DNA from 3 places in the Colwellia sp. MEBiC06753 genome. Region 1 is predicted to be linked to each of the others. Evidence: predicted binding sites of a transcription regulator. Region 1 holds the regulator's gene; each other region holds the start of a gene.

Evidence for each region. The regulator MetJ, encoded in region 1, represses methionine synthesis genes. The targets are predictions, from matches to a motif close to TAGACGTCTAGACGTCTA.
Region 2: the regulator MetJ is predicted to act here: its motif matches at 4,157-4,174, upstream of metE (5-methyltetrahydropteroyltriglutamate--homocysteine S-methyltransferase).
Region 3: the regulator MetJ is predicted to act here: its motif matches at 6,632-6,649, upstream of ACOB82_RS03445 (cystathionine beta-lyase).

Annotation. Positions count from the first base shown of each region.
Region 1 is NZ_JBQMTM010000009.1:43,231-54,378, forward strand. Features, by position in the region: gene metF (methylenetetrahydrofolate reductase) at 1-464, opposite strand, end outside; gene metL (bifunctional aspartate kinase/homoserine dehydrogenase II) at 464-2,878, opposite strand; gene metB (cystathionine gamma-synthase) at 2,890-4,122, opposite strand; gene metJ (met regulon transcriptional regulator MetJ) at 4,350-4,682, shown strand; gene ggt (gamma-glutamyltransferase) at 4,877-6,694, shown strand; gene ACOB82_RS08910 (malic enzyme-like NAD(P)-binding protein) at 6,761-8,002, opposite strand; gene ACOB82_RS08915 (GGDEF domain-containing protein) at 8,494-8,772, shown strand; gene ACOB82_RS08920 (adenylosuccinate synthase) at 8,855-10,153, opposite strand; gene ACOB82_RS08925 (DUF2065 domain-containing protein) at 10,255-10,443, opposite strand; gene hflC (protease modulator HflC) at 10,520-11,148, opposite strand, start outside.
Region 2 is NZ_JBQMTM010000019.1:54,899-66,046, reverse strand. Features, by position in the region: gene ACOB82_RS14635 (hypothetical protein) at 195-542, shown strand; gene soxR (redox-sensitive transcriptional activator SoxR) at 678-1,142, opposite strand; gene ACOB82_RS14625 (VOC family protein) at 1,374-1,790, shown strand; gene metE (5-methyltetrahydropteroyltriglutamate--homocysteine S-methyltransferase) at 1,848-4,136, opposite strand; gene ACOB82_RS14615 (LysR substrate-binding domain-containing protein) at 4,248-5,123, shown strand; gene ACOB82_RS14610 (secondary thiamine-phosphate synthase enzyme YjbQ) at 5,201-5,620, shown strand; gene alr (alanine racemase) at 5,639-6,736, opposite strand; gene dnaB (replicative DNA helicase) at 6,743-8,161, opposite strand; gene ACOB82_RS14595 (DUF4097 family beta strand repeat-containing protein) at 8,273-9,223, opposite strand; gene ACOB82_RS14590 (hypothetical protein) at 9,278-9,769, opposite strand; gene ACOB82_RS14585 (RNA polymerase sigma factor) at 9,773-10,330, opposite strand; gene rpmE (50S ribosomal protein L31) at 10,514-10,726, opposite strand; gene priA (primosomal protein N') at 10,974-11,148, shown strand, end outside.
Region 3 is NZ_JBQMTM010000003.1:61,603-72,750, reverse strand. Features, by position in the region: gene mnmA (tRNA 2-thiouridine(34) synthase MnmA) at 1-256, shown strand, start outside; gene hflD (high frequency lysogenization protein HflD) at 264-881, shown strand; gene purB (adenylosuccinate lyase) at 913-2,280, shown strand; gene ACOB82_RS03460 (JmjC domain-containing protein) at 2,351-3,496, shown strand; gene ACOB82_RS03455 (GNAT family N-acetyltransferase) at 3,503-3,964, shown strand; gene ACOB82_RS03450 (Leu/Phe/Val dehydrogenase) at 4,274-5,308, shown strand; gene ACOB82_RS03445 (cystathionine beta-lyase) at 5,421-6,587, opposite strand; gene ACOB82_RS03440 (DNA polymerase II) at 6,721-9,114, opposite strand; gene dinG (ATP-dependent DNA helicase DinG) at 9,198-11,148, shown strand, end outside.

The DNA.
Region 1 (11,148 bases):
CCTTCTGGGTAAGCCGCGACGGAAATATCAAAATCAGCCACTGACTTTAATAGCTCGACTAAGTCTGATGCGTACATTGACGGCTTTTCACTGCTATTCGGTAAATCACCACGCAACGCAACAATATGACGAACGCCGCTGTCCCAATAATCTTTAGCAATTTTAACCAGCTCTTCACGGCTAGCATCAATGCAAGTTAAATGCGGCGCAGCAACTAACGCGGTATCTTGCTGAATACGCTTAATCACATCATGAGTGCGATCACGAGTACCACTGCCGGCACCATAAGTTACCGAAACAAAACTTGGTTTTAGTGGTGCCAAACGCTCGATCGAATTCCATAGCGTGGTTTCCATTTCAGGGGAATTTGGCGGAAAGAATTCAAATGAAACATTAATGCCACTAGCAATTTCGCTTAGACTTTGATTGAGCGACTCTACTTGCCTTGCATGACTATAGCTCATTAATTGATCCCCTTTAATTTAACTTGATGTTGTTTATGCATTAATTGCTGACAAATATTAACCAGATCAGAGTGTAACCCTCCAGCAGTAACATCTCGCCCTGCACCTGGCCCTCTGATAATTAATGGATTTTCTAAATACCAATGACTGACAATCTTAAAAATATTATCGCACGGTGTTAACGCTGCAAATGCATCAGTCAGTGGTAATGTTTCTAAACTGACTTTTGCCACAATTTTGTCATCCTGCGCTGAAAAGCGCGCAACATAACGAATACAGGCCTGCTGTTCTCTGGCAGCATTTAAGCGTTCAAGAAACGGCTGGTTTAGTTGCTCAGCTTGAGCTAAGAACTCAGGCAGCGATAATTGCGCTAATTCCGCTGGCACCAAATTTTCAACTTCAACATCTTCCAGCGATAATTCAAAGCCTGCGGTGCGCGCTAAAATCAATAATTTTCGCTGGACATCGCGGCCGGATAAATCTTCTCTTGGATCTGGCTCAGTCAAACCATCTGCTAACGCTTGGCGCAGTAACTCACTAAATGGAACCTCACCATTGTACTTTTGGAACAACCAAGACAAGGTGCCCGAAAAAATACCCGAAATTTCAGTAATGGTATCACCACTTTGGCGTAAATCTTTAATTGCATAATTTATCTGTAAACCAGCACCAACTGTTGTGCTACCTAACCATAACGCTTCATGCTTATTCGCCAGTGCAATATTATGTCGATATTCAGCTAAAGACGCTGATGCCGCCCATTTATTAGCGCTGATGACGTGAATGCCTTTACTAAAGAATCTTTCATATAACTGGCTAAAGGCTTCGCTAGGCGTGATATCTATCATGACTAGTTCATCATACGGATGATTGGCCAACCAAGTTAATAACTCTTGCTCTTCGTAAGCTGTTGCTGAATGTTCAAATTCAGCCAGCGCATGTTCTGCATCAATACCGTCGGATTGAATTAACATTTTTTTCGACGTTACCAAGCCCACCAAATGAGTATTCTCTAGCGTAGAAACTCGCGCTAATTGCTTTGGTAACATCTCAATAAAACGTTGACCTATATTTCCTAAGCCAGCAACCACAACGCCAATATGGCGACTGTCTTTAGTCACATCGTGGTGAATATTATTTAATGTTTCACCAGTACAAGCATTCGGTAGCGCCGCAACTAAGCTATTAATATGAAGCTGATCAAAAATTGCTAATGGAATTTGATGTTTCAACGCACGCTTAAAACGTGCTTTTACGTTGCCACGCTTGGCGACATTGTCACCTACTACTGCCATAATAGAGATAGGCGTAAATTTAACTTCATTGGTATCGCTGGCCAGCCACTCGCTAACGGCTCGTTGTTGATCAAGACGAATAACTATTTGGCCACGGGTTAAATCACCACTTAATGCTGTAAATTTTTCATAAGCTAAAGTACCAGGTTCGCCAATAAAACTTTCCGATTCAGCTAATAATAGGTCGTTTTGATAAGTAACCGACAATTCTTGCTGAGCAATTTGACCAAAGTCACCCACTTCAGTACCTGCGGTTTTTGGGTCAAAACTACTGGCAACATGTAAATGACTACCAACAATTTCAAGCGGTAGTAACGTTTTTGCATGTAATACTGGGTTACCTAAACGGCCAAGCTCTTTCGCTACGGTACGTGGCACGCGGTGTAATTTTCTCGCCAATGGTACTACGCGCGGATCGGCACTATAGATACCATCAACGTCTGTCCATAAAGTCACATCTTGCGCTTGAGTCAGTGCTGCTAAAATAGTGGCAGAATAATCACTGCCATTGCGGCCTAATGTACAAGGAATACCATCGCTATTTTTAGCAATAAAGCCAGTTACAATGGCTAATTTATTGGGTACGCGCTGCTTAGCAAGATTGCTTTCACTTAGTGGGAAATCGACCTGGCAGCTCTGCTCGTTATCAATCACCAAAAATTCGCGAGCATCAATGGCATGACTTGGACACACTTTTTCAGCAAGCACTGCTGACAACAAATTTGCCGACCAAACTTCACCAAACGCTAATAATTCACTTTCATGGGCAGCAATATCAATTTGTAACCATTTCGCCAGCAATTGGAAATCTTGTTCCAGTCTTTGCAATAATCTTGTGGCTGATTCTGTTGATAGCAACCCTTCAATTAACGCCTGTTGCTTGTTTTTAAGCGTTGAAATTGCCTGATGTAACTGATCACTATTGTGTTTAGCGTGTTGATATATTTCAATTAAATCATCAGTGGTATCACCACTTGCCGACACAACAACTACGTCGTTTATTTGGCAATGACGTTGAATAATTGCAATAACCCGTTCAATACATTCAATTGACGCTAGCGAGCTACCACCAAACTTATGTACCTGAACCGCATGTTTACCTAATTTATTGTTTTCCACGTTTTTGCCTATTACCAAACTGCTGCCTGTGCCGCACTGACACGAAATTTCGGCTGCTTTTTATTATCAATTGAACTTACCTTTTCAGCTTGCTGACTAGCTGCTAACCCCTGAGTTAAGTCAGTTAAAATATCGTCAATATCTTCAATACCTACCGAAATGCGCACGAGAGACTGGCTAATTCCGGCAGCAATTTGTGCTTCGATATCCATGCCAGCATGAGTCATAGTCGATGGATGACTAATCAAGCTTTCTACGCCACCTAATGATTGCGCCAGTGTAAATAAAGATAGATTATCAAATAGCACTTTAACGGCTTCTACACCGCCTTTAAGTTCAAAACTTAACATAGCGCCAAAGTCTTTCTGCTGCGTTTTTGCCAATTGGTGTTGCGGATGAGAACTAAGACCAGGGAAGTATACTTGTTCAACTGCCGGGTGATTATTCAGAAACTCGGCAACAGCATTGGCATTTTCTTGGTGTGCTTTCATTCTCAGCGGCAGCGTTTTTAATCCACGTAGCGCTAAAAAGCTGTCGAATGCAGGGCCGGTAATGCCGATACAGTTTGCCCACCACGCCAGTTCTTCACCAAGCTCAGCCGTTTTAGTTACTAGCACACCACCGACTACATCACTATGACCATTAATGTATTTGGTTGTTGAGTGGAACACGATATCTGCACCTAGTGCCAACGGCTGCTGAAGAATTGGCGATAAAAAAGTGTTATCTACGGCCACTATCGCCCCGACTGCCTTACTTTGCTTGGCAATATCAGCAATATTAACGATGCGCAATAATGGGTTACTAGGGGTTTCAATTAACACTAATTTAGGAGATTGCGCTAAGGCATCGGCTAATGCTTGCTCATCTGATTGATCAATAACGATTAATTCAAACTGACCACGCTTGGCTAGATGCACAAATAAACGATAGCTGCCGCCATAGCAGTCGTGCGGTATTACCACTTTATCGCCCGCTGATAATAACTGGCAAATTAAATGAACTGCCGCCATACCAGTACTGGTGACGATACCAGTAGCGCCACCTTCTAAATCAGCAATTGCTTGACCAAATAACGCTCTGGTTGGATTGCCAGTACGTGAATAATCAAAATCACGTTTTTGATTAAAGCCTTTTAATGAGTATGTGCTTGATAAATGAATAGGTGCAACGACAGCACCATGATGCTGATCACTATTAATACCCGCTCTTACCGCGATGGTTGTCGCTTTTTTATCACTCATTTTGCTCACCAATTCATTTCAGATGTTTAGACGTCTATAAATCTAAACGTTTTGCTTTTGACGGTCAAGTTATTTTAGACATCTAAACTTCTACACATATAGGTTGACTGAAAAATGCCAACTAGTACAATTCACTATCAAAAACGGGTGTTACTAATTAATGAACCTGCCAAAATCTTTGATTAGTTGAGCATCGCCCAGTGAATAAAAATGCAATGAGGTAATCTATGGCTGACTGGAATGGCGAATACATCAACCCTTATGCCGAGCACGGAAAAAAGAGTGAACAAGTAAAAAAAATTACCGTATCGATTCCGTTAAGAGTGTTAAAAGTATTAACCGATGAACGTACACGTCGCCAAGTAAATAATTTACGCCACGCCACCAATAGCGAATTGCTTTGTGAAGCATTTTTGCATGCCTTTACTGGGCAACCACTGCCAGACGATGTTGATTTAGCAAAAGATAATGAACATAAATTACCTGCCAGCGTGCGTAAAGCATTGGAAGAAAAAGGCATTACCGACTTTTCACAGTTTGAATCTGACGACGAAGATTAATGTTTAATTAACAGACATTTCTTATTTTAAAGCCGCTTTACGCGGCTTTTTTATTAGCTTTATTACTCGCGCGCTACTGACACTCGACATTGAGCGTATATTTTTATCTACTCGTCTAATTCCCCCTCGTTCTGCTTTACCTGCCAGAAAATTTTTGCAAAAGTTTCACTAAACACTTAAAGCTATATACTTATATGAAAATTTCATCATTACTGCTATCAGCAACTACCATCATGTTAATCACAGCATGTACAAGCACAGATAATAAGCCAACGAATTCAAGCGTTGTCTATGTCGGCGACGATAACCGTGCGGTAACGCTTAGAGAAGATAATCGAGGAGATAGGGTAACCAGCGCGCCATGGGCAACACGTTCAGCGGTGTTAGGTACCAATGGTATGGCGGCCACTTCCCACCCGCTTGCTAGTCAAGTCGCTATCGATATATTAAAAAAAGGTGGCAGTGCCGTTGATGCAGCGATAGCCGCTAATGCTGCAATTGGGCTTATGGAGCCAACAGGTAACGGCATTGGTGGTGATTTATTTGCTATTGTCTGGGATCCGAAAACCCAAAAGCTTTATGGATTAAACGGCTCTGGACGCTCTCCGAAAGGGCAAACCCTGGCGCAATTAAAAGCAAAAATAGGTGATGTCAGTGAAATTCCAAACTGGGGCAGCGCACCTGTTACTGTGCCGGGCACAGTAGACGCCTGGTACGAGTTACACGGCAAATTTGGCCAGTTAGCGATGGCCAAAAACCTACAACCAGCGATAGATTACGCGAATAACGGCTTTCCCGTTACCGAAGTGGTTTCCTACTATATGGGGATTTATCAAGAGCGCTATGAGCGTTTATACCAAGCTGGTGAGATTGAAGAAATTGCCAATTACCAAGCTACTTATCTTGAAAGTGGCGAATTCATTAAAGAAGGGCAAATTTTTAAAAACCCAGATCTAGCCAATACCTTAAGTAAAATCGCCCAAGGCGGTCGTGAAGCATTTTATCAAGGCGAAATTGCCGACACTATTGATGCCTACTTCAAGCGTATTGGCGGCGCTTTAACCAAGCAAGACTTTGCCGATCACACCAGCACCTGGATTGAGCCCGTTTCAGTCAACTATCGCGGTTATGATGTTTGGGAATTACCACCGAACGGTCAAGGCATTGCCGCACTGCAAATGTTAAACATTTTAGAAGGTTATGATCTCAAAGCCATGGGTCATAACAGTGCTGATTATTTGCATGTCATGACTGAAGCGAAAAAATTAGCATTTGAAGACCGTGCACGCTTCTATGCCGATCCCGATTATTTCGACATTCCATTGGCCGGCTTATTGTCTAAAGACTATGCCAATGAGCGTCGCCAGCTTATCAATATGGAAAAAGCCGCAAATAATGTTGACCACGGTAACCCGAAACTGATTGATGGCGATACCATTTATTTAACCGTTGCCGATAAAAACGGCATGATGGTGTCGCTGATCCAAAGTAATTATCGCGGTATGGGTTCTGGCTTAGTTGCCGATGGCCTAGGGTTTATTTTCCAAAACCGTGGCGCTCAATATTCACTAACGGAAGGTCACCCCAATGTTTATGCACCTAACAAACGACCGTTCCATACGATTATCCCGGCATTTTTAACGCAAAATGGCCAGCCCTTGATGAGTTTCGGCTTGATGGGCGGAGCAATGCAACCACAAGGCCATGTGCAAATGGTGGCGAATATCATCGACTTTGGCATGGGCGTTCAGCAATCGGGTGATGCCGCGCGATATCATCACCGAGGCTCAACAGAGCCAACATGGCAAGGTCGCATGCAAGATGGTGGCGTACTTGAGTTAGAGAGTGGTGTTTCGGCGACCGTAGTTAAAGAACTTCAACAGCGCGGTCATAAAATCGATATCACTACCGGCCCATTTGGTGGCTATCAAGCCATTTGGCGAGATCCAAAAACAGGCGTTTATTACGGCGCTAGTGAAATGCGAAAAGATGGTATGGCAATTGGTTACTAAAGCTACATATGCAAAAGAAATTATCTAAGAAAAAGGCGCTTTAAGCGCCTTTGTTTTTGCAACCAATTAACCTTGGTAATTTTCTGGCAACTCTAATGCTGCCACTCCTGAATCAATCGCTGCTTGAGCTACCGCTTTCGCGACTTGCGTGCGCAAACGTGTATCCATTGGCTTTGGAATTATGTAATTTCGACCAAAACTGAGCGCTGTTTCACCTGAAGCAATTAATACCGACTCTGGTACTGGCTCTTTTGCTAACGCACGAATTGCATGAACAGCAGCTACTTTCATTTCGTCATTGATTGTACGAGCACGAACATCTAACGCACCTCTAAAAATAAACGGGAAACACAGCACATTATTCACTTGATTAGGGTAGTCAGAGCGACCGGTAGCAATAATAAGATCATCTCTTGTTGCTAACGCTAGTTCTGGTTTTATTTCAGGATCTGGGTTTGAACAGGCAAACACCACAGGGTTTGGTGCCATTAACTTAAGCTGGTCCGCAGATAACAAATTAGGGCCAGAAACCCCGACAAACACATCGGCGCCATCAATCACATCTTCCAGCGTACGTTTGTCGGTATTATTGGCAAATAGCTTTTTATATTCATTTAAATCATCACGACGAGTATGAATTACCCCTTTGCGATCAAGCATATAAATTTTTTCACGCTGAGCACCGCATTTAATTAATAGCTCCATACAGGCGATTGCCGCAGCTCCTGCCCCCATACAAACAATATTGGCTTGCTTGATGTCTTTACCTTGAATTTCCAATGCGTTAATCATGCCGGCAGCTGTAACTATCGCCGTTCCATGTTGGTCATCATGAAATACCGGCACTTTGCAGCGCTCAATTAATGCTTTTTCAATCTCAAAACATTCTGGCGCTTTGATATCTTCAAGGTTAATACCACCAAAAGAGTCGGCAATATTGGCGACAGTAGTCACAAATTCTTCAACGGTTCTGTGTTTAACTTCAATATCAAATGAATCAATACCCGCAAAACGCTTAAACAATAACGCTTTACCTTCCATCACGGGTTTCGACGCTAACGGGCCTAAATTACCTAAACCTAATATTGCTGTACCATTAGAAATTACCGCAACGGTATTTCCCTTAGCAGTATATTTGTAAACATTGTCAGGGTTGTCGGCAATTTCGCGCACAGGCTCAGCGACGCCTGGGCTATATGCCAATGCTAAATCTTTACTTGATTCAGCTGGTGTGGTTATTTCGATACTAATTTTGCCTGGTGTGGGAAAAGCGTGATAATCCAGTGCTTGTTGTCGTAAATCTGTCATTATTGTTCCTAAGGTAAGACCCTTAATCTAGCTTTATGGAAGTGACTTCGAATGTAAATCACTCAATTGTTATATTTATTATTGTTATTATTTATATGGTATTGGATCTCACTTGAGCCTGACAAGGCTATTTTTATATAAAAAATAGCTACAAGGCATTAAAAACAAGAGGTTAGACCATTTATTTTTTAAATTTTTATGCGTAATTATTAGCTAAATATCAACACTAAAGTTGGAATAATTAATACTAGCATTTGCTAATACTAGCCATTTAATAGACTGCCCGTCCCGTTAATGTGTTTTATAGTCACCTACGAGATTACCGCACAACCCTATCACTCAAAATTTGTTTCAAGGTGCCGCATTAATTGAAATGATGTTGCTGTCGATGGCATTAGGAACGCGTGTTAAATCAATTAACAAACGTGGTGACATCGACAGCCTAACGCAATTATTTAATCGACATTATTTTGATGAGCACTTAGAGAAAGATTTTAAGCAAGCAAGTACGTGCTCCAGCAATAAGCTGTCGCTATGGCGGCGAAGAGTTTGTTGTGTTACTTCCACGGACAAAAATTGAAGATGGCGCGGCAATAGCCAAGCGCTTGGTTAAACAAGTGGCTAACCACGCTAAAAGCGAGCTTCTATCTATTGGTGTTGCAAGCAATGAGCACAACTCAATTACAAGCGTTCAGCAATTATTTAAAGCGGCCGTTCAAGCACTTTACCAAGTTAAATCAGAGGGTAGAAATAATTTTGCGATAGCTTAAACTGAAGTTAAAAAGCAAGTATTTAGCAGCAATAAAAAACCAGCCAATAGGCTGGTTTTTTTTATGATATTCGTAACTAATGTTATTCGTCGAATGGGTTAACCAAAATCATGGTTTCGTTACGATCTGGTCCTGTTGAAATAATATCAATTGGTACACCAGTAACTTCTTCCAAACGCTTAATATAAGCAACTGCATTTGCTGGTAACTCATCAATAGTAGTGGCACCAACTGTTGATTCATCCCAACCTGGAACAGTTTCATATACTGGCGTAATTTTTTCGTAACCTTCAGCAGCCGTTGGTGGAACAGTAATAATTTCACCTGACTCTGTTTTGTAGCCAGTACAGATTTTTAGCTCTTTTAAGCCATCTAGTACGTCTAACTTAGTTAAACAGAAACCGCTAATACTGTTAATTTGTACCGCACGGTGCATAGCAACCGCGTCAAACCAGCCACAACGACGTTCACGGCCCGTAGTCGCACCAAATTCATGGCCAACAGTACCTAAGTGGTTACCGATTTCGTCATTTAATTCCGTTGGGAATGGGCCTGAGCCAACACGAGTTGTGTAAGCTTTAGTAATACCTAACACGTAATCTAAATAACGAGGGCCAAAACCACAACCAGTTGCTACACCACCAACGGTAGTGTTTGACGAGGTTACATAAGGGTATGTACCGTGGTCGATATCAAGCAAAGTACCTTGCGCACCTTCAAACATGATTGACTCACCATTCTTACGCGCTTGATCGAGTAATTCAGCAATATCAGCTACCATGCCTTTAATGATATCAGCAACCGCCATAGCATCAGCCAATACTTCATCAAAGTTTACAGGCTCAGCTTTGTAGTAGTTCACTAATGAGAAGTTGTGATATTCGATAATTTCTTTTAATTTTGCTGCGAATGACTCTTTACAGAATAAATCGCCAACACGTAAACCACGACGTGCTACTTTATCTTCATAAGCTGGACCAATACCACGACCAGTAGTACCAATCGCTTTACTACCACGTGCTTTTTCACGCGCTAAATCTAACGCATTATGATAAGGAAGAATTAACGGACACGCGTCACTAATTAATAAGCGTTCACGTACTGGTACGCCACGTTCTTCTAACATTTTTATTTCGGTCATTAATGCTTTAGGACAAAGCACAACACCATTACCAATTAAACATTTTACATTATCGCGTAAAACGCCAGATGGAATTAAATGAAGAACGGTTTTTTCACCGTTAATAACGAGTGTGTGACCTGCATTGTGGCCACCTTGATAACGTACTACGTACTTTGCTTTGTCTGTGAGTAAGTCAACAACTTTACCCTTACCCTCGTCACCCCATTGGGTGCCCAGAACTACAACGTTTTTGCCCATGATTACATGTTGGTAAGAAAATTAGGCCGCGATTCTACCAAAATTCAAAAACAAGGCCAAGTACTATTGGTGATTTTTGCAGCAACCAGTGTCGAGATTTATTAAGTTAATAGATATAACATCACAGCGCCAATAGCCATGATAGTTAATCCGATATTACGAATGTTAGAAGTCGATTCTTGGGATAATTTTTCAATATAGGCACGCCATTTATTGGGGAAGAGTGCAGGGATCATGCCTTCCAAAATAAATGCCAAGGCTAATGCTATTAGTAATGTATCTAAGGTCATTTGCTTTTATACCAGATAAAAAAGTACACCAGCTAAAGAAAAGGCCATTTTGCAATGGCCTTTATTGAGTGAGCAATTATTTGGTTTTATAACCGTTCTTTAAGTAATCAAAGAACTCACTGTCAGGTTTCACTACCATGATATCTGACTTGTCATTAAAGCTATTTTCGTAAGCTTCTAGGCTGCGATAAAACTTATAAAATTCTGGATCTTGGCTATAAGCATCAGAATAAATTTTCGCAGCTAGTGCTTCACCTTCACCTCGAATTTCAAATGCTTTCTTCTGAGCATCGGCCAGCATTACCGTGACTTTTGCATCAATGGTTGCTTTGATGATCTCAGATTGCTCCTGACCTTTTGAGCGATGCTCTTTAGCCACTGCAGTACGTTCAGCACGCATACGGTCATAAATTGAATTACTGACTTCTGTTGGTAAGTTAATCGCTTTAACCCTAACGTCAATCACTTCAATACCGAGTTCTTCTTTACTACTTGACGCGCTTTCTAATGCTTTTACCATAATGGTATCGCGATCACCTGACACAATTTCTTTAATGGTACGAGAACCAAATTCAGTTCGTAAACCATTATTAATTTTTTGCTTCAATAACGCGCGAGCATTATCAATAGAGCCCGTGGTACGTAAGTAATAAGTTGAAAAGTCAACGATACGCCATTTAGCATATGAATCGACCATCAAATCTT
Region 2 (11,148 bases), on a different contig from region 1:
GAGCAGGCAATACTGTAATTGTGGACATGTCTCCTTATCAGGGTAAGGGGGCTTGCCGACGCATCACTTTCCGGGCATGGCTCATAACGAATTTAGCCAGAACTGCTATAATTACAATCGTAATGGCGTAAATGTTTAATACTGAAAAACTGACGGGTCAGGTGTTAGGTTTTTGAAAATTGGAGATAGATTTTATGAATAAGTTGCTCGCAATGTTCATGGCATTTGCTTTCACCATAGTAGTACCCAATGCGAAAGCTGATTTGCTATCAGATGCCACCAAATTAGGCGCAAATACCGGCGCTATGGCCTATTGTGCCGATAAATTTGGGCGTGATGATGATGATCGCAAAAAGTACAATCGCTTAAGGTTATTGAGCCTGAAAGAATTAGATAAGTTAAGCGGCGCTAATAAGATAAAAGCAATTGCTGTGAAGAAATTGGCAGAAGATAAAGGCGAGTATTATGGTAAAAAGCTCGACAAAAGCCGTTGCACAAGTCTGCGTAAAACCATGTCAATTGTGTACTTGAGCAGAGACTAAGCAGGTGGCAATTGAGTCCGAGGTATTGTGTCTACTTGCTGTGTTCGAAACCTTGACTAAAGGCCAAGCTGCTTTTGGTGGAAATCGTCGGATTTGAGCCCTACCCCAGCTAAATTCGAAAGACGATATGCAGAGTTAGAGTTGCATAACCTTTTGTTTAACTTTTTGTTCCAGCAATACCGCGCCATCACCTTGCGCTGATAAACTATCTTCTGGGTTGTATATCGGGCAAGATTTTAGCGACAAGCAACCACAGCCAATACAGCCGTCTATCGAATCTCTTAATTCTTCTAAATATTTAATTTTTGCATTGAGCTCTTGATGCCATTGTCTTGCTAACTTTTGCCAATCAGCTTTTGTTGGTGTTCTATTCTCTGGTAATTTAGCAAAGGCTTGTTTGATACTTTCAAGCGAAACTCCCATCTTTTGTGCAGCTTTCACTACAGATATTCGCCTAAGCACTTCCGGTTTATAACGCCGTTGATTACCACTATTACGCCAACTTTTAATTAAGCCAATTTGTTCGTAATAATGCAATGTTGATACTTTAACACCACTTCGCTTGGCAACGCGCCCGACACTCCAAGTTGCTTCTTGCATATTTTTTCAACTTTTTTCAAAAAACACTTTACCTCAAGTTTACTTGAGGTTTTAGCATTAGCAAGTAACAAATAACAAGGAGTAAATTATGAATACATTAACCACAACTATTGAAAGGCAAGTCACTAACAAAAAGCTATTTAGTCAACAATTTTTCGACACATTGTTTCTGTTATTCAATCAAACCATGTCTAACAAATAAGGCCAATAAACAGTAATTAAGGATTATTTATGTATTTAGAACATTTGAATTTAGTGGTCAATGACATTGAAGCAAGCCTTAAATTTTACCAAGCCGCTTTCCCTCATTGGCACATTAGAGCCCAAGGCGAACAAACTTGGTATGGCAAACCGCGTCGGTGGTTACATTTTGGCGACGATTATTACTATTTAACCTTTAATGATGATGGTGAAGGCAGCAATCGCGACTTAACAGATCATCAGATAGGTTTAGCCCATTTTGCCTTCGTCACTGAAAATTTAACCGCGCTTATAGAGCGAATGGAAAGCGCGGGTTTTCAAATTGCTAAACCCGGCGCCGAACATAAATATCGTCGCAATATTTACTATATAGATCCTGCAGGATTTGAAGTTGAATTTGTCGAATATTTATCTGATATACCAAGCCAACGTAATAGTGACGAGTAACTCATAATAGCAAAGGCATAACTGATCGCTCAGCCATCAAGTTATGCCTTCTAAATATTATACTGACTCAAACTCAGGTAACTGTTTTGAAGTACTTTCTACTCTAAGTGCTTTTGCTGCAGAAACCATATTAATTAAAGCTGGTTCCGTTTCAGACCAAGAGCGCGTTTTTAACCCACAATCTGGGTTCACCCATAACCGCTCAGCTGGAATACTATGTTGGGCTTTGTTAAGCAATTGCTTTATCCAATCAATTTCAGGCACATTTGGCGAGTGAATATCATAAACACCTGGGCCCAAATCATTAGGGTAGTCTTGCTGTTCAAAACTATTAAGTAACGCCATATTTGAACGGGACGTTTCAATCGTCAATACATCAGCATCTAAAGCAATAATTGCCGGTAGAATTTCGTTAAATTCGGAATAGCACATATGGCTATGAATTTGTGTCGCAGCAGGCACATTAACACTACATAAACGGAAGGCTTTAGTTGCCCATTGGCAATATGCTGGCCACTGACTTGCTTTTAACGGCATTGCTTCTTTAATTGCAGGTTCATCTATTTGAATAATTCCAATGTTTTCAGCCACTAAAACATCAACTTCTGCCTGAATCGCCAGCGCTAACTGCAAAGCAACACGTTCACGGGCAATATCATCACGAATAAACGACCAAGATAATATAGTTACAGGACCCGTTAACATGGCTTTAACTGGTTTTTTAGTTAATGACTGGGCATATTTTATCCATTCAATGGTCATATTATGTGACCTGCTAACATCACCATAAATTATCGGCGGTTTAACACAACGAGAGCCATAGCTTTGTACCCACGCATATTCGGTAATTGCGCAACCATCTAACAGTTCGCCAAAATATTCCACCATATCATTGCGCTCAGGCTCTCCATGCACCAACACATCAAGCCCGATTTTTTCTTGTTGAGCGATGACATTGGCAATTTCTTCTTTGATTTGCCGTTGATAATCTTGCTGATCTAACAAACCTTTTTTTAGTTGCGCGCGTAATGTTCTAATGTTGCTAGTTTGCGGAAATGAGCCAATTGTTGTGGTTGGGAAAAGCGGCAGCTTTAATGTTTGTTGCTGAATATTTTTACGCTCAGTAAAGCCTTGGCTGCGATAGCCATCTTGCCCAGCTAGTTGTTCAATTGCCTTGGCAACTTCAGGGTTGTTGCCTTTGGTTGAAACTAAGCGCTTAAGTACTTGCGCTGAATATCGGGTTATTTGTTCGCTACACTCACTTAAAAGCGCCTGTTTTAACAACACAAGTTCATCACATTTTTGCTGTGCAAAAGCTAACCAAGATTTAATTTCTGGATCTAAACTTTGTTCAAGTGTAACGTCATACGGCACATGCAATAACGAACAGCTAGGTGCCAACCACAATCGCTGATTTAGCTGACGATAAATGGGCTGTAACTTCTGATAGACCGACACTAAATCTGTTTTCCAAATATTACGACCATCTATTACCCCAAGCGAAATCACCCAGTGTTCAGGTAACTGCGCAATTACAGTTTGCCAATCAAATGGCACAGTAACTGTGTCTAAATGAATTCCATCTAGCGGTAACTTAGCAATAACGTCAAGTTGGTGGCTGACTGAACCAAAATATGTAGCGAGTAAGATCTTACTTTGCGACAGTGATAATGATTGATAACTATCAATAAACGCTTGTCGCCATTGTTTATCCAGCTCTAACACCAAAATAGGCTCATCAATTTGCAACCACTGACAGCCAGCCGATTGAATAGCTGAGATCAATTCTTGATAGGCCTCTAACAAGCCAGGTAAACACGCTAACTTATCTTGTCCCTGATATTCACTTAAATACAGGTAAGTTAACGGCCCAACAATAACTGGCTTTATTTCCTTTCCTAAACGCTGAGCTTCCGCTATTTGTTCAAGGTAATGACTTGGATCTACTACATAATCAATTGTTTCGTTAAGCTCAGGTACTAAATAATGGTAATTGGTATCAAACCATTTCGTCATATCACTAGCCGCGCAGCTGTGACAAGCGTTGTCACTGCCTCTAGCAATGGCAAATTCTAACGCTAACTTATCAGAGATAGCCCCAAAGCGTTTAGGTATGACCCCTAACGCTAAACTAGCAGTGAGTATGTGATCATAGTGAACAAAATCACCTGCTGGTAACAAATCCAGACCTGCATCGGCCTGCAACTGCCAGTGTTGCTGGCGTAAGCGTTGAGCCGAATTCAAGAATTGCTCTTCAGTAATTTTGTTTTGCCAAAATTTTTCCAAGGCAAATTTTAATTCGCGATGTTTACCTATACGAGGAAACCCTAAATTATGAATTTTCATGTGTTCTCCAAAAAAGAATATAGACGTCTAGATGTTTAGGTGTTTATAATCTGGATTTCTCAGGAAAATCACAATCGCAGGATTTTCAACTTGTGTTGAAGGAATTTCATCATGTTAGAAATAAAGCATCTACGCACCTTATTGTCATTACATGAACAAGGCAGTTTAACCAAGGCAGCTTTGGCACTTTCTACTAGCCAATCGGCGTTATCTCACCAAATAAAAGAACTTGAAAGTAAACTTGCTGGACCTGTCTATCTTAGAAAAAGCCAGCCATTAACCTTCACTGATAATGGTCTAAAAATTATTGAGTTAGCTAAAAATGTTTTACCGAAAATAGAACAGACGGTTAACCAGCTAACACCTGAAAAAGCCCGTTCAAACTATTCAATAGGATTTGCATGTCATGCATGCTTTCAGTGGGTTGTGCCAATTATTCAAATGGTAGAGCAAGAAAGTCCTACTACAGTTTTTGATTATCATGGCGAGCAATTTTCAGATTGCTTAAGTTTAGATTTGTTATTTAGTGATGATAAACCAAGCCATTGTAAATACCATTATGCCGAGCTTGGGCAATTTGAGCAGGTACTTACTGTCAATAAAAGCCACCCACTCGCACACCATTCACAGATAATCCCTGAGGATTTAGCCAATGAGACTTTGTTAACCTATCCATTACCGGCACATCAGCTGGATGCCTTTCGTCGATTTCTGAGCCCAGCAAAGATCTCGCCCAAACACCTTCGCTCCGTTAGCAATACCTTAACGATGTTGCAAATGGTCAATGCCAATTATGGTGTAGCTATCATGCCAAACTGGCTAATTAATAACTCACAGCACAGTGAAATAACGACAATTTCTTTAGGTCCTAAACCTTTGCTTAAAAAACTGTATATAAGGATAAAGCCAGCCATAGCCCATCACTTTGCCATTAAGCAGTTAATCCATGCATCTCAACAAAAATTTAATCAATTGCTGGCTAGCTAATATGTTTAGCCCGTTACTTTGAACGCTGAAACTGGCAAGATGAAATCTCCCTTTGCGAATGAAAACATGGAGGCAGCATGTGGTTCCAAACCGAGATAACCTTAGCAAAGCACCATCGAGGCTTTCACCTGATCACTGATAAAGTACTGCGCGAATTGCCACAAATAACACAAATTAATTGCGGCCTATTACACTTATTTATTAAGCATTCTTCGGCTTCACTCACCATCAATGAAAATGCGGATCCCACTGTACGGGTTGATATGGAGTCGCATTTTAATCACTTTGTTCCAGAGCGTGCTCCATATTATCGCCATACCTATGAAGGTGATGATGATATGCCGGCACATATTAAAGCCAGCATTTTAGGCAGTAGTGTCAGTGTTCCTATTACCAATGGCCGATTAAATTTAGGTACTTGGCAAGGTATTTACCTTGGTGAACATCGAGATTATGGCGGTGTAAGAACAGTAGTTGCCACCATCAATGGCGAATAGGATACGTTAAGTTTGATCTTAAGAAGAAATAGTCATATTGACACGACGGGTAATATTACACAGTAACTCATAAGGGATAGTCGTTGCCCATTTAGCAACTTCTTCAATGGCTAGCCCTTCACCCCAAAGTATCGCGACATCGCCAATGTCATCATTACTTTGGGCACCTAAATCAACCGTGATCATATCCATGGAAACCCGTCCCACCAATGGCACACGTCTATTGTTGATTAACACAGGCGTACCATTAGTAGCATGTCTTGGGTAGCCATCGCCATAACCAATAGCAACAACGCCAATATACGTATCATGCGGGGCAACCCAAGCGGCGCCATAGCCAACTGCTTCCCCTTGTTTGATAAAGCGTTTGGCGATTAAACTAGACTGTAATGTCATCACTGGCTTGATATCTGGCACGTTATCATCAGTAGCATCAACGGTTGCCATTGGGTTTACGCCATACATTAATAAACCGGGCCTTACCCATTGATAGTGACAAGTAGGCCACTGATATACGCCAGCAGAGTTTGCCATCGACATTTCATCAACCAGTGTATCAGTTAACTGTTCAAATAAGCTAATTTGCTCAATGGTGGCATGGCTTTGGCTATCATCAGCACACGCTAAGTGGCTCATTAATACTAAATCATTGTGAACATTGGCTGATTGCTTTAACGCCTGATAGAAATCATTGAACTGCTGTGGATCAACACCCAACCGATGCATACCCGTATCAACTTTAAGCCATACCTTAATTGGTGTTGTTAAGTCGGCTTTTAATAATGCATCTAATTGTTGTTGATTATGAATTACCGTTTGTAAATTATTGACTACCAATACCGGCAACTCTTGTTCGCTGAAAAAACCTTCCATTAACACTATTGGTTTGATCACGCCACAAGCGCGCAATGCAAGCGCCTCATCAAGGCGAGCAACACCAAAGGCATCAACAGCTTGATCGGCCAATGCACTAGCAATTCGCTCAAGACCATGACCATAGGCATTGGCTTTAAGCACCGCCATTATTTTGCTATCAGGAGCTAATTGATGAATTTGCTGAACGTTATGAGCCAACGCTTGTAAATTAATGGCCGCAGTAGCGGTACGAACTGTCATTAAATATTAGTCTTCTTCTAAGACATGCGGACCCGCGTAATTATCAAAGCGCGACCACTGACCGTTAAAGGTTAACGGTACGCGACCAATCGGGCCATTACGCTGTTTACCAATAATAATTTCTGCCATGCCTTTAAATTCAGAATCATCGTGATAAACCTCATCACGATAGATAAACATAATTAAATCGGCATCTTGCTCAATAGAGCCTGACTCCCTTAAATCCGAGTTTACTGGGCGTTTATCAGAACGTTGCTCCAAGCTACGGTTAAGCTGAGAAAGTGCAACGACGGGAATTTGTAACTCCTTCGCTAATGCCTTTAATGAACGGGAGATTTCGGCAATTTCTAACGTACGGTTATCTGCAAATTGCGGCGCTCGCATTAATTGCAGGTAATCCACCATAATCATACTTAAGCCGCCATGATCACGAGCAATACGACGGGCTCGAGAACGTACTTCCGTTGGCGTTAAGCCGGCAGCATCATCAATAAACATTTTTCCTTGTTCGATCATGGTGCCCATGGTGGTTGATAATCGCGCCCAATCCTCATCATCAAGCTGACCGGTACGAATTTTGGTTTGATCAATACGGCCAAGGGATGCCAACATCCTCATCATAATTTGTTCTGAAGGCATCTCTAAGCTGAAAATTAGCGCCGGTTTATCTTCATTCATCGCTGCATGTTCAGCTAAGTTCATGGCAAAGGTAGTTTTACCCATTGATGGACGAGCAGCAACAATAATTAAGTCTGATGGCTGTAAGCCTGCGGTCATTTTATCTAAGTCAGCAAAGCCAGTAGACACGCCGGTAACGCCATCATGGGGCTGTTGATACAGTTTTTCGATGCGATCAACGGTTTTTTCTAACACCGTATGAATATTTTCTGGGCCTTCCGATTTATTGGCGCGAGCTTCGGCAATTTGGAAGACCTTAGTTTCGGCAAAATCAAGCAGCTCCGCGCTGTTGCGACCTTGAGTATCATAACCCGCTTCAGCAATTTCATTAGCGACACTGATCATTTCGCGGGTAACTGCTCGCTCACGGACGATAGTGGCGTAAGCTGTAATGTTGGCGGCACTTGGCGTATTGCGAATCATTTCAGCGATATAAACAAAACCGCCAACATCTTCTAATTTTTGATCGTTTTCTAGTGCTTGGGTTAAGGTAACCAGATCAACGGGTCCACCTTCTTCAATTAAAGCACCAATAGTTTCAAATATAATGCGATGACCACGGCTATAGAAGTCTTGTGCAACAACGCGTTCGCTAACGCGATCATAGGTTTCATTATCAAGTAACAAACCACCTAACACAGATTGTTCGGCTTCAAGTGAATGTGGCGGCATTTTCAATGCGTCAATTTGCGCATCTTTATTGTCTTTCTTACCTTTTGTATATTTGCCTGGCGTAGATTCGGCCATGATGACTACCTAAGTACGCGAAAAAGCAGCGCAAGCGCTACTTTTTCTTCTATTGCTAAGAGTATTGCTAAGATTGCTTATGCTATCAAAAGGTTTTGATAAAAGCAGCTATTAACGCGCAGTCACCTTAATTTCACCACTAACTACACTACCACGTACCGTTGCGGTTCCACTACCAGCAACAAAATCTAATTCAGAGCTTGGGCCGTATTTAGCACGTGTTGCTTTGTCACGAGTAATGCGATTAACAATATCGCCGCCAGCACTCGCATTTAAGCGAAAATCGGCATTAACACCATCCTGAAATTCTAATGCAATATCTGAACTTACCCCCGACATTTTCACTTCGCCATGGTCAAGCAAAGTAAGTGAACCTTTTACATTGCCGCTAACATTAGAAATCATTAAGTCATCTACTTCATTCAAGCGAAAGTCAATATCGCCAGATACCGCGCCTAATGACACTTCTCGGGCTTGTGAATGAGTTTTAATCTCGCCACTGACCACTTTAAGCTTTAATCGACCTGATGAGTTTTTATCATCAATATCGCCGCTCACCGTTGATAATCTTACTTTGCCTGACAAATTATTGGTGTCGATATCACCACTAACGGTATTAAAATTAATTGACTCTGTTACGTTAGTCGCATTGATATTGCCACTGACGGTTTTTACTTCAGCGCTGCCATTTAAATTAGTAACCATTACATCAGCAGAGATACTTTCAAAATTCATCCGCACATTTTTCGGCATAGTTACCGTAAAATGCGAACCATCTCGGTTATTACTGCCGTGATACTTATGGCTTTCATAATCCACTTTAATCAACACCATATTGCCACTGCGTTCAAAAACAAACTTTTTCGCATGCTCGCCAAGCTCACCAACTGCAGTAATTTCATTATTATCTGAGCCATTGATGGTGACGCTACCGCGAATATTTTCAATGTTAATCACCGAAACGTCAGACGCTGACATTTGTTCATCTATCACTTCACCCGCCCAAAGGTTTGAAACAAATCCTGTTGTTAGTAAAGCGAATAATATTGGAATGCTTTTCATATATACCTCTTTTTGCACTTCATTAATCTGTTTGCCATTCATCTGGTTTGTCACTTAAATTGTTTGCCATTTAGGTGCATACAAACGTTTAATGAGCTCTAGTTCCTGTTGCTGCGTCCACTGCAATAAGTTAATTAAATCTGTATTGTTTTCATCGTTTTCTAATGCTGCGGTAATCGATGCTCTAGCTTGAGCAAGTTTGGCTAACTCTTCCTGCATATCTGCTGGTAATTGAGTTAAATCAGGCTGACCATAACTGGTTAGCATCAATTGCTTTTGCTGCTTAAAATCTTGATTAAGCGCAGCAACTAAAGATGGTTGTGCAGTGCTCACATCTGTGGGCGCAATATTCACCCAAGTTAACATAACCGCCGCAACAATTGATGCCGCCCAAGCAACTGGATAAACCACATCTTTGGTTTTTATAGCTTGAGTGTCGGTATCATTAATCGCTTTTTCAATGCCAGTCCAAAGTTCACGCTCTGGTGAAATCTCTTTTGGCAGCTCTGCTATTTTTTGCTGTAGCTGTTCATTTGAAATTGCCATAATTTATGCCTCCAGCCACTCTTGTAATAAACTCTTTGCCCGATGATATTGGGATTTGCTTGAACCCACCGCCATATTTAACATCTTGCTAATTTCCTCATGCCGATAGCCTTCAACCGCAAACAACACAAATACCAATCGCGCTCTTTCAGGTAATCTTAGAATATGTTTATCAAGCTCTGAAACTTCAGGCATATCACAACTGCCCTCTTCCATGACCTGATCCTCAATACTAAATACTCGCTGCAACCAGTTTTTTTGCTTGCGTAAATGGCTTAAAACAATGTTAGTTGTAACACTGTGCAGCCAGGTACTAAATTTACTATTACCTTGAAAGCTTGCTAGCTTCTGCCAAACCTGAACAAATACTTCTTGGCACACATCTTCAGCACTTTCCTTGTCCGCCAACATCCGCCAGCATAAACCGTATACCCGCCGATGATGCAGTTCATAAAGTTGATAAAAAGCTTGCTGATCACCCGACTTAGCTTGATTAATCAGCTTGCACTCTTCATCTTGTTTAAAGCGATCTTCCGCTTGTATAACTTGATGACTATCCAATGATTTTTTCTCTTTTTACATTTACTTTTTAACGATGCTATTCGTTGTTTATTAGATTAGATGCAGTATGACGAAAAAGGGTTTAAATGAAAGGGAAAATTTTTTTTAGCAAAGCAGTAAAAAGCAAATTTAAGGCACAAAAAAAGCGCCATAAGGCGCTTTTCTTTTATAAGAAGTATTAAACTACTTCTTACCAAGCATACCGAAACGCTTGTTGAATTTGTCAACGCGACCACCAGTTTCAGCAGCTTTTTGCTTACCTGTGTAGAACGGGTGACACTCAGAACATACGTCTAAGTGAAGATCTTTTGCGCGTGTAGAGCGAGTAACGATAACGTTACCACAAGAACAATGAGCCTTGATCTCTACGTAATTAGGATGAATACCTTCTTTCATGGGAAACCTCTGTATAGGCCGTATCGCCACTTAGTCAGCTTAAATTTACCGCTAAGCACCATACGAGTTAAAATTAATGGTGGCGAATTGTATTGGATCCTTCAACTAACTTCAACAAAATTAAACGATAATTGCTAAAAAAATAGCCAACAACTATTTTTTGAAAATTTTCCGCCAACAAAGCTTGGCACTAGTAGCTTGCTCGGGTCACAATAACTGGAAAATAATCGAATTAAATTAGTCATTAGTGTATATCGAAGTCGCTCTGCCTGTGCCGATGAGGCAATTATTTACTTACAGCGTACCTGAGCCGTTAAACTCACCGAGTTTAGCCGTTGGAGAACGCGTAAGTGTCTCGTTTGCCGGACGCGAATTAATAGGTACAGTAGTTAAGGTAAATACGACAGCGACACTGGCTGCGG
Region 3 (11,148 bases), on a different contig from region 1:
CCTATTTTCTAAAGGTCTTATCGCTAACCAGTTACACTGGGTTGCCCGCGAAGAAATTACGGCACCGTTTACCTGTACGGTTAAAACACGCTATCGCCAAAATGATGTCGCCTGTACCGTAACGCCATTAGCTAATGGTGATTATGAAATCATATTTGACCAAGCACAAAGCTCAGTAACACCAGGCCAGTCAGTGGTATTTTACCAAGATGAAGTTTGTCTTGGTGGTGGCATTATAAACACCTTAATTCGCTAGTTTTATTATGAAAGATCAAACCCTTACTTTTGCCGCTATTTGTCAAATTGCCAGTATGGTGCAAATGTTGGCCCGTACAGGCGAAGTTGATGAGCAACAGTTAGCGCTGATGTTAAAAAGCTTAGTGATTACTTCGCCAGAAAATACTTTGGCGGTGTATGGCGGCAACCTCAGCAATTTAAAGCCTGGCTTACAGGTGCTCGTCAGTCACCTTGGCGATAACACCAAACAAAAAGATCCTGAATTAACTCGCTATATTGTTAGTTTACTGAATTTAGAACGACGCCTAAGCAAGAATAAAAAGCAACTTGCCGCACTTGGCCAACGTATCGATCAAACTCAGCGTCAAAATGATCATTATGATATCGACAGCCCGCAATTACTTAACAGTTTTGCTAGCATCTATAGTGATATCATCAGCCCTTTAGGGGCACGCATTCAAGTGGCTGGCGATCCAGCGATTTTAAAAGTTGAAAGTAATCAGCACAAAGTCCGTGCATTGTTACTTGCTGGTATTCGCAGCGCCGTACTTTGGCGTCAAGTTGGCGGAAAACGTAGAAATATTTTATTTGCACGTTCAAAAATTTTGAAATGTGCACAGCAGTTATTGAACGAAATTTATTAATTTTTTATTTATTAGTTTGTAGGAAAATACTATGGAACTTTCAGCATTAAGTGCAATTTCACCAGTAGATGGTCGTTATGGCAGCAAAACAAAAGCCTTACGCCCTATCTTCAGTGAATTTGGTTTAATTAAATACCGCGTTACCGTTGAAGTACGTTGGTTACAAAAGCTTGCAGCAACGGCGGAAATTGCTGAAGTTCCAGCATTTTCTGATGAAGCAAATGCAATATTAGATGGCATTGTTGCTAACTTTTCTGAACAAGATGCGTTAAGCATTAAAAACATTGAAGCAACAACTAACCACGATGTAAAAGCAGTAGAATATTTCTTAAAAGATAAAATTGCTGATAATGCAGAATTAAATGCGGTCACCGAATTTATTCACTTTGCTTGTACATCAGAAGACATTAATAACCTTTCACATGCGTTAATGTTAAAAGAATGTCGTGAACAAGTATTATTACCAGTACTTGATGAAATTTTAACTGCAATTAAAGCGTTAGCGGTTGAATATAAAACTATTCCTATGATGGCGCGCACTCATGGTCAGCCAGCTTCACCTACCACTATGGGTAAAGAAATGGCGAATGTTTACGTTCGCCTTAAGCGTCAACGCGACCAAATTGCAGCCGTTGAATTGCTAGGTAAAATTAATGGCGCTGTTGGTAACTACAACGCGCACTTAAGTGCTTACCCTAACGTTGACTGGCACACCTTCTCAAATGAGTTTGTTACCTCATTAGGTGTTACTTGGAATGCTTTTACTACCCAAATTGAACCGCACGATTACATTGCTGAACTTTACGATGCAGTAGCACGTTTCAACACTATCTTAATAGACTTTGATCGTGATGTTTGGGGTTATATTGCCCTTGGTCACTTTAAACAAAAAACAATTGCGGGTGAAATTGGTTCATCAACGATGCCACACAAAGTTAACCCAATTGATTTTGAAAACTCAGAAGGTAACTTAGGCATTGCTAATGCCATTTTAGCGCACTTAGCACAAAAACTACCGGTATCTCGCTGGCAGCGTGACTTAACTGACTCTACTGTACTTCGTAACTTAGGTGTTGGTTTTGGTCATTCTTTAATTGCTTATGCAGCAACACTTAAAGGTATTAGCAAACTTCAAGTTAATGTTGACTCTTTAGCAGAAGAGCTTGACCAAAACTGGGAACTATTAGCTGAGCCAATTCAAACGGTAATGCGTCGTTATGGTATTGAAAAGCCATATGAAAAACTAAAAGAGTTAACGCGTGGCAAGCGAGTTAATGCGGAAGTTATGCGCGAATTTGTTGCTAAATTAGATATGCCAGAATCTGCAAAACAAGAATTAGCGGCATTAACGCCAGAAACCTATATTGGCCGTGCGGTTGCCTTTATTGATGAGCTATAATTAGTCGAAACTTTAAGAAAAAGAAGGCTTAGGTCTTCTTTTTTTTCGTCACCATAAAAGAATAAACATTATGTATACCTTAGATTGGCAACAATTAACCCCAGAAAAATTTTTAACTGAATACTGGCAAAAAAAACCATTGTTAATTAAAAATGGCTTTAAAGCATTTGAAGACCCGATTAGTGCAGATGAACTCGCGGGTCTTGCTATGGAACAAGAAATAGAGTCACGTATAATTGCTCAGCCAACGCCTGACAACTGGCAAGTTAATCATGGGCCGTTTGAAGACTTTAGTGAGTTTGGCGAGCAAAACTGGACATTATTAGTGCAGGCAGTAAATAACTGGTCTGAAGATACCGCTAAGTTAATTTACCCATTTAAATTTTTACCAAGCTGGCGCATTGATGATGTCATGGTGAGTTTTTCTACCCCTGGCGGTGGTGTTGGCCCACATTTAGATCAATACGATGTATTTATTATTCAGGGTGAAGGTAAGCGCCATTGGAAAGTGGGATTACCTGACGACTCACTTGAACAATTGTTACCCCATGAAGATTTAAAACAAGTTTCACCATTTACGCCATTAATTGATAGTGTTACCGAGCCAGGTGATATCCTCTATATTCCACCGAATCATCCGCATGATGGCGTAGCTATTGATAACTCATTGAACTATTCAGTTGGCTTTCAAGCACCTAACGGCCAAGATATGATCTCAGCCTTAGCAGATAGCATTATTGATAAAAACCTTGCTTGCCATCGCTTTGGTGATGCCGATCGAAAAGTCACTGCAACGCCTGAAACGCTGCACAATGCCGATATCGAAAAGCTACAACAATTTATGCTTGAGCAAACTGGTGATTTTGAACTATTTAGCGATACCATAGCGTCATTTCTTACCCGAAGTCATCATACGCTAGAGATTTTAATTCCAGTAGAGCCTTTTACTGAGGATACTGTTATTGAATATTTAAGCGATCCCGAAATAGTTGTCAGACCCGTGCTTGGTATCAAGGCAATTATTAATCAGCAAAATGGTGATTTGTATATTAATGGTGATCGAGTTTCAATATCGGAAAAAACTAAAGATTTAGCACACTTATTGGCAAAAAATGAGCCTTTGACCACAGAGGCTTTAAAAAGTTTCAAAGATTGTTTGATAAATGTACAAATGTTAACTAGTGTTTTAAATATGGGGTACTGGTATATAGATTAAGTTTTTATGCATTACAGTGTAAGCCGAGTGTCATGGGAGCATGCTGCTCCCCTACTTAAGACAGTTCGAGAACGTGTGTTTATTTGTGAGCACCGCATACCTAAGCGTATCGAATTTGATCGTAAAGACAACCAAGCCATTCATATGCTAGTTTGTGATGACAATAGCCAAGAGCCAGTAGCAACTGGCCGAATTCTCCCTAGCGGTGAAATTGGCCGCATCGCGGTCATTCAAGAGCACCGAAAACAGCAACTCGATAAACTTGTACTCAAAGGCCTACTACGAATTGCCAAAGACTTAGAACTAAATGAAGTTTTTATTTACAGCCCACTTGAAGCAGTAGACTACTTTGCTAACAATCAATTTCATCCTGTAGGCTCAGTATTTATGGAGGCTGGTTTGCCGAAACAACAAATGGCTTGCTCTATTGAATGTATTACTACCAAAAAATGCTACTTAAGCCACTAGCTAACATTAATTCATAATAAAAAAGTCCTACCAATTTTAATCCTCTATCTTCAATTCATTTTTTAATAAGCTAAGCGTATTAGTGCTTTAGCACTAAAAATGTTTTAGCTTTAGAAAGTTTTCAACTTGTATTTAAATTTGAACAGTTTGAAAAAAAATATCTTTATATAGGCTATAGATTGACGTTTACGTAAATGATACTGTGCTGCCGATTTTAATACAGCAACGCATAAAGACGGTTTTGCCGCGAAAAAAGACGATAAATGCAGCATAATTGGTCTAATGTCTAGCCTTCCACGGAGATAAATTGTGGCTTTTTTTGATTTAGTTGATTTCGATGATCATGAACAAGTGGTATTTTGCAGTGACAAAGAAACGGGTTTAAAAGCAATTATTGCTGTGCACAGCACAAAGCTTGGTGCTGCTGTTGGTGGATGTCGCATGTGGGATTACGCAAGTGACGAAGAAGCTTTAGTTGATGCATTACGCTTATCAAAAGGCATGACCTACAAAAATGCAATGGCTGGCTTAACTATGGGTGGTGGTAAGTCGGTAATTATTGGTGATGCTAAAACGATTAAATCTGAAGCCTTGTTTAAAGCGTTTGGTCGTGCACTAAATGGTTTAGGTGGTCGTTATATTAGTGCCGAAGACGTTAATATCACCACTGCAGATATTGCCATTGCTAATACTGAAACCCCTTATGTAACAGGCACAGAAGGTAAAAGTGGCAACCCTGCACCATTTACCGCATTAGGTACGTTTTTAGGCATAAAAGCCGCAGTTAAACACCAATTTGAACGCGATGATTTAACAGATCTTACCGTTGCAGTTCAAGGGCTAGGTAGCGTTGGTTTTTACCTATGTGAACACTTGCATAAAGCTGGCGCTAAATTAATCGTCACAGACATCAATGAAGAAGCGTTAGCCAAAGCACAGGCACAGTTTAATGCTGAAGTTGTCGGTTTAAATGAAATTTATGACGTAGATTGTGACATTTATGCGCCATGTGCATTAGGTGCCACTATTAATGACGCAACCATTGATCGCATTAAAGCCAAAATCGTTGCCGGTTGTGCTAATAACCAGTTAGCAGAGCCAAAACATGACTTAGCTTTAGTTGAACGCGGCATTTTATATGCACCAGATTATGTCATTAACGCTGGTGGCATTATCAATGTCTCTTTCGAAGATAATTATGATAAAGATGCATCAACGAAAAAAGTAGAAGAAATTTACGACACGCTATTAGATGTTTTCGCTAAAGCTAAAGCTGAAAACCAACCAACAGGTAAAGTTGCTGATGAAATGGCGCGAGCAATTATTGCACGCGGCGGTAAATAACAGCAAATAGTGAAAAACAAATAAAGCACTTAATAAACTAAGTGCTTTAAAGAAATGAAAGCCACCTAACTAGCTAAGCTAACAGGTGGCTTTTTAATTAGCTAATTAAACCTTAGCCTTTAAGCCTAGCAAAGCCTTGTGCTAAGTCCTCAATTAAATCATCAACATCTTCTAATCCAATATGAAGTCGGATCAACGGTCCTTGGTACGGCCATGTTGTTGCACTGCGCAGTTTACCAATATGCTCATTTGCTAGAATTAAACTTTCAAAACCGCCCCATGAGTAGCCCATTTTAAAATGCTCCATACCATCAAGGTAAGCCGTTAAGTCTTTGACATATTCTGGTTTTAGCACAAATGAAAATAAACCATTACTACCGGTAAAATCGCGTTTGAAAATTTCGTGGCCAGGACAAGTTGGTAACGCCGGATGTAATACCGTTTCCACTTCTTCGCGCGCCCCTAACCAGTTAGCAATGGTTAAGGCATTCGTTTCATGTTGCTTCATGCGAACGCCTAAGGTACGAATACCGCGCATTGCCAAATATAAATCGTCAGGTGATGTGCATTGGCCCATGGTGTAACTACTTTCACGTAACTGTGGCCAGTGTTTTTCATTGGCAGTTGCCGTACCTAGCATGACATCAGAATGACCAACAATATACTTTGTAGCCGCTTGTACCGAAACATCAACCCCCAATTCAAATGGCTGTAAATTAATGGGTGATGCCCAAGTGTTATCTAGAATCACCACACAACCATGCTGATGCGCAACCGTGGCTATAGCCGGAATATCTTGCACTTCCATAGTTAATGAACCAGGGGATTCTAAAAACACGACGCTAGTATTGTCTTGAATAAGTTCACTAATACCTTCGCCAATTAACGGATCATAATAAGTTGTTGTAATATCAAGTTTTGCTAAAATTTTATCGCAAAAATCACGCGTTGGCTCATAGGCGGTATCTACCATTAAAATATTATCGCCAGTTTTTACAAAGGCCAAAATCGCGTTGGTAATAGCAGCAGTGCCCGAAGGATAAAGTGCGCAGCCAACACCGCCTTCTAATTCAGTCATGGCATCACTAAAAGCAAAAGATGTCGAGGTACCTCGGCGACCATAAAACAGCACTTGATTGGTTTTATTGGCAGTGGCGTGTTTCATCTCTTTAACCGAGTTAAATACCACAGTAGAAGCGCGTTGCACGCTAGGGTTTACAACGCCATTGGTCCATTTATCGCTGCGACCTGCGTTGACAATCTGTGTTTGTTTTTTCATAAGGCACTAGTATCTGTTTGGGTTATATTTATAGCTAAAATATTTAGCTATCTAGACTTCCAAACAGTTATACCCATGGCAAGTGAAAATTACAAGGTAATTAAACGTATTTATTAGAATAACTTAGTTGCAGCTACTGAAATAAATCCAATTGATCATCCACTATTTGATCAAATGACAAATTAATAAAGGGTAATATGGCATCCGCGACCGCTTTTAATTGACGTTCAATATAAAGTTGATAATCAAGTGGCGCACTTTGATGTTCAACCACTTGCGGGCCACTAGTAGTGATAACATATTCAATCCAGCCTTTGTTTTGATATTTTAACGGCTTACCATTTTGTTGATTAATCTCATCGGCCGCCCGTGCCGCTTTGATATGCGGCGGGATATTCTTTTGATAATCTGCGAGCTTTCGTCGAATACGTTTTCGATAAACCAGCTTTTCATCAAGTTGTCCTGCTCTTGTTTGATGCACAGTATCAAGAATAAATTCATTAACTGGTTGATCATGAAACACTTTGTCATAAAGGGTTTGCTGAAAATCTTTTGCTAGCTGAGTCCAATCGGTACGAACCGTTTCCAAGCCTTTATAAACAATACGCTCATTTTCACCATCACTGACTAAACCGGCATAGCGCTTTTTAGTACCTACATCTGCCATACCGCGAATAGTTGGCATAAAAAATCGGCTAAAGTGTGTTTCAAACTCTAATTCCAATTTACTGGTTACCTGATACTGTGCTTGCAAAAATTCGCTCAATGCTTGATTGATGTAGTCGGCTAAGGTATTACCTATGTTATTCGCTGCTTCTGAAGTGTGCTCATCACCAATGGCTACAAAAATAGAGTCGGTATCGCCGTAAATAACCTGATAGCCTTTAGCCTCTATCCAGTTTTTGGTTAATTTAAGCAACTGGTGTCCACGTTTAGTTATTGAGCCTGACAATCTGGGATCAAAAAATCGACAACCAGTTGAGCCTAAAATGCCATAAAATGAATTCATAATAATTTTAATTGCCTGAGATAACGCGGCATTTTTTTGTTGTTTGGCTTTATCACGTTCTAGCCATAATTCATCGATTATTGCCGGTAAAAAATGTTGCTGGCGTGAGAATAACGCCCCATCAAAACCTTCAACGGCTTGCTCGGGAGCTTTTAACCCTTCAATTAGGCCCATTGGATCAATAAAAAACGTTCGAATAATGCTGGGATATAGGCTTTTAAAATCTAACACTAAAACATTGCGGTAAAGGCCAGGACTCGAGTCCATAACAAAACCGCCAGGTGAAACTAAATCTGAATAGCCATCACCTAAATTTGGCGCTATATAGCCAGCACGGTGCAATTTAGGCAGATACAAATTGGTAAACGCTGCTACCGAGCCCCCTATTCTGTCAATTGTTAAGCCAGTAAGGCGCGTTCTTAATGTTGCAAATTCTAACAACTTTGTATGTTCAAATATTTGCCATACCAATCTACAGTCTTCAAGGTTATATGCAGCTAGTGCATGTTTGTTGTAGTTAAAATTATCGATAATTTCTTGCAATCGATTATCAACATCTACAACTTTTTTTCGTTTCCCTAATAGTTCATGGGCGACGTTATCAAGTGAAAAACTTGGAAAGTTATAAGTTGCGGTTTTAAGCATATCTATGCCGTCGATCACCACACGCCCAGCTATTTCTATAAAACGTTGTTCTGAACTTTGCTGCTCGCGCCATCTAGGCTCTCGATTATCACGGCCGATAGCAAATTCAATATTAAGTAACTTACAACGTTTATGTAGCAAATTAAAATCAAAATTTATGACATTCCAGCCTATAAAAATATCTGGATCATATTGATGAACCCAAGCAACAAACGCCTTAAGTAACGATTTTTCATTGCTATACCATTGAATATATTCATAGCCAGATTTTGGATCGGGGTTGTCAGCAATCATCATTACCAACTGGCAATTATCAGCATATAAACCAATTGAATACAGCTCGCCTCTTGGGCTACATTCAATATCCAGTGACACCATTTTCAATTTAACATTTTGCAATTGAACGTCTTGTTGAGCTTGCCTGCATTTTGCTTGAGTAATACGAGCAAAAGCGTGCTGACTGTATTGGTTGGTACCAGAAAATGTTAGCGCATCGGTTATAAAGCGCTCCATCAAAAATCGATCTTCTGGGCGTATATCATCTTCAAAGCACTTTATGCCATTGGTTTTTAATAACTCTTTGGCTTGATAAAAGTCGCGCAACTTTTGAAAATACACACCAGCAACGCTTTGCTGTTCAAAGGTTTTTAATGGTAATAATGTAATTTTTGACGGTGCGCATTCTTTACCAGCCAACAGTAATTTCGCCTTATCGACCGTATTTTCGGCAATGAAGAAAATGGCAAATTCATCGTTTATTTCTACATTTACCGGGCCTTGCGCCGTGATCACCCAATACGAAATAACCAATCCTTTGGCGGTATCAAAAGTTTTTCTTGTTAAAACAAAACCGGATGCGCAAACTTGATTCATTAGTTCTCGCCAGATGAACACATAAACTGTTAATATATACAGCAGTTTATATGAATAGCCAGCCAATGGGAACTCAACAATAGATGTTAAGTGATAAAATAAAACAAACAATTAGAACGTCTTACAAAGCCATTGGTGAAAACTTGCCAAATTTCAATCCAAGAAAACAACAAACATTTTTAATTGCTGAAATTGCTAAAACGCTTGCTGGTGAATATGAAAAATCGAGAAAAATCATTGTTGTTGAAGCAGGAACCGGCACAGGTAAATCGCTAGCTTACAGTTTAGGAGCAATACCTCTGGCTTTATCTCGAAATAAAAAAGTGGTCATTTCCACCGCTACCGTTGCCCTGCAAGAACAGCTAGTAAACAAAGATTTACCCTTTTTAAAAGATAATGCCGGATTAGCGTTTAAATACACCTTAGCGAAGGGCCGACAACGCTATGTATGTCACCATAAACTCGCTCAAGCGGTCAGTGACGATGAATCACCGCAAGCAGGATTTACCTTTGCCGAAAAACCGAGTGATTATGAAATTAAGCTACTAAAGCAATTAAATACCGCACTTAAAAATGGCAAATGGCAAGGTGATAGAGACTCATGGGCAGATACTATTCCAAGCCATATCTGGCAGCAAATTCAGTCAGATAAACACAGCTGTTTACGCCATATTGCTGAACATGCGCAATGCCCATTTCATAAAGCCAGAGATACCATGGACAGCGCTGACGTGCTCGTAGTTAATCATTCGTTGTTATTATCAGACATTGAAATGGGCGGCGGTAAAATTCTGCCTGAGCCTGATGAAACCTTTTACATTATTGACGAGGCGCATCACTTGCCTAAAGTTACGCGTGACCATTCGAGCGCTGCCGTAACCCTAAAAGGCGCTATTGAATGGCTACAAAAGCTAATTGAAGCGTCTGATAAAATGAGCAAGCTGATAAAATCACAATCGGCAATATCTCCGGCGTTAAAACTGACTGATGATGCCCAGGCCTTATTAGCTGACATGCAAAAAATACTTCAATTTATTGAAGCCAATCAAGCCAGTTATTTTAGCAATAATCAAAAACAGGAATTTAATAGCCAGCCAAGCTACCGTTTTGAACACGGTATTTTACCCAGTGTTATTAAGACCACCGCAGAAGATTTAGCCGAATACAGCCGTAAATGCTTAACGCACGGTAATAAACTTTATTTTTTATTAGTTGAAGCGGTTAAAGATGGCGAGGTTCAATCATACCTAGCAGAGCCGTTATTAGCAGAAAGTGGCTTTTTATTGCAGCGCTTAGAAAATTTTAACGCACTGTGGACCATGTATGCCCGAACCGATAGTGAAAAAACTGCACCACTGGCAAGATGGCTAGAATTAATTGATGGCAAAAAGCGCGACTTTTTATTAGCAGCCTCGCCGATAGAAGTAGGTTATACCTTAGAAGATAAATTATGGTCAAAATGTGAAGGCGCAGTATTGTGCTCGGCAACCATAGTTGCACTTAATTCTTTTGATCACTTTCGTCGCCAAGTTGGCTTAAGCCAAAATGATGGCACCCAATATCAAAAAGCCGATTCGCCGTTTGATTATGCCAATAATGCGACGCTAGTTGTGCCTAATATGCGTTTTGAGCCAAGTCATCCGTCATTTACCAATGAGTTAACGAAAGTCTTACCAAGCCTGATTGAGCAAGGCAAAGCGACATTAGTGCTGTTTTCTTCTTATTGGCAAATGGAACAAGTGGCTAAATCGCTTAGAGACAAAAAGAAATTAAGCTTACTAATGCAAGGTGAACAATCAAGGCAATCAATAATTGAACATCATAAAAAGCGTTGTGATGAAAATAAAGCTAGCCTGATATTTGGTACCCAAAGCTTTTCAGAGGGGCTCGATTTACCGGGTAAATATTTAACTAACTTAATTATTACTAAATTACCATTTTCTGTACCGACCTCTCCTGTTGATGAAGCCCATGCTGAGTATGTGACGTCAAAAGGTGGCAACCCGTTTATGTCAATAACTGTGCCAGAAGCCT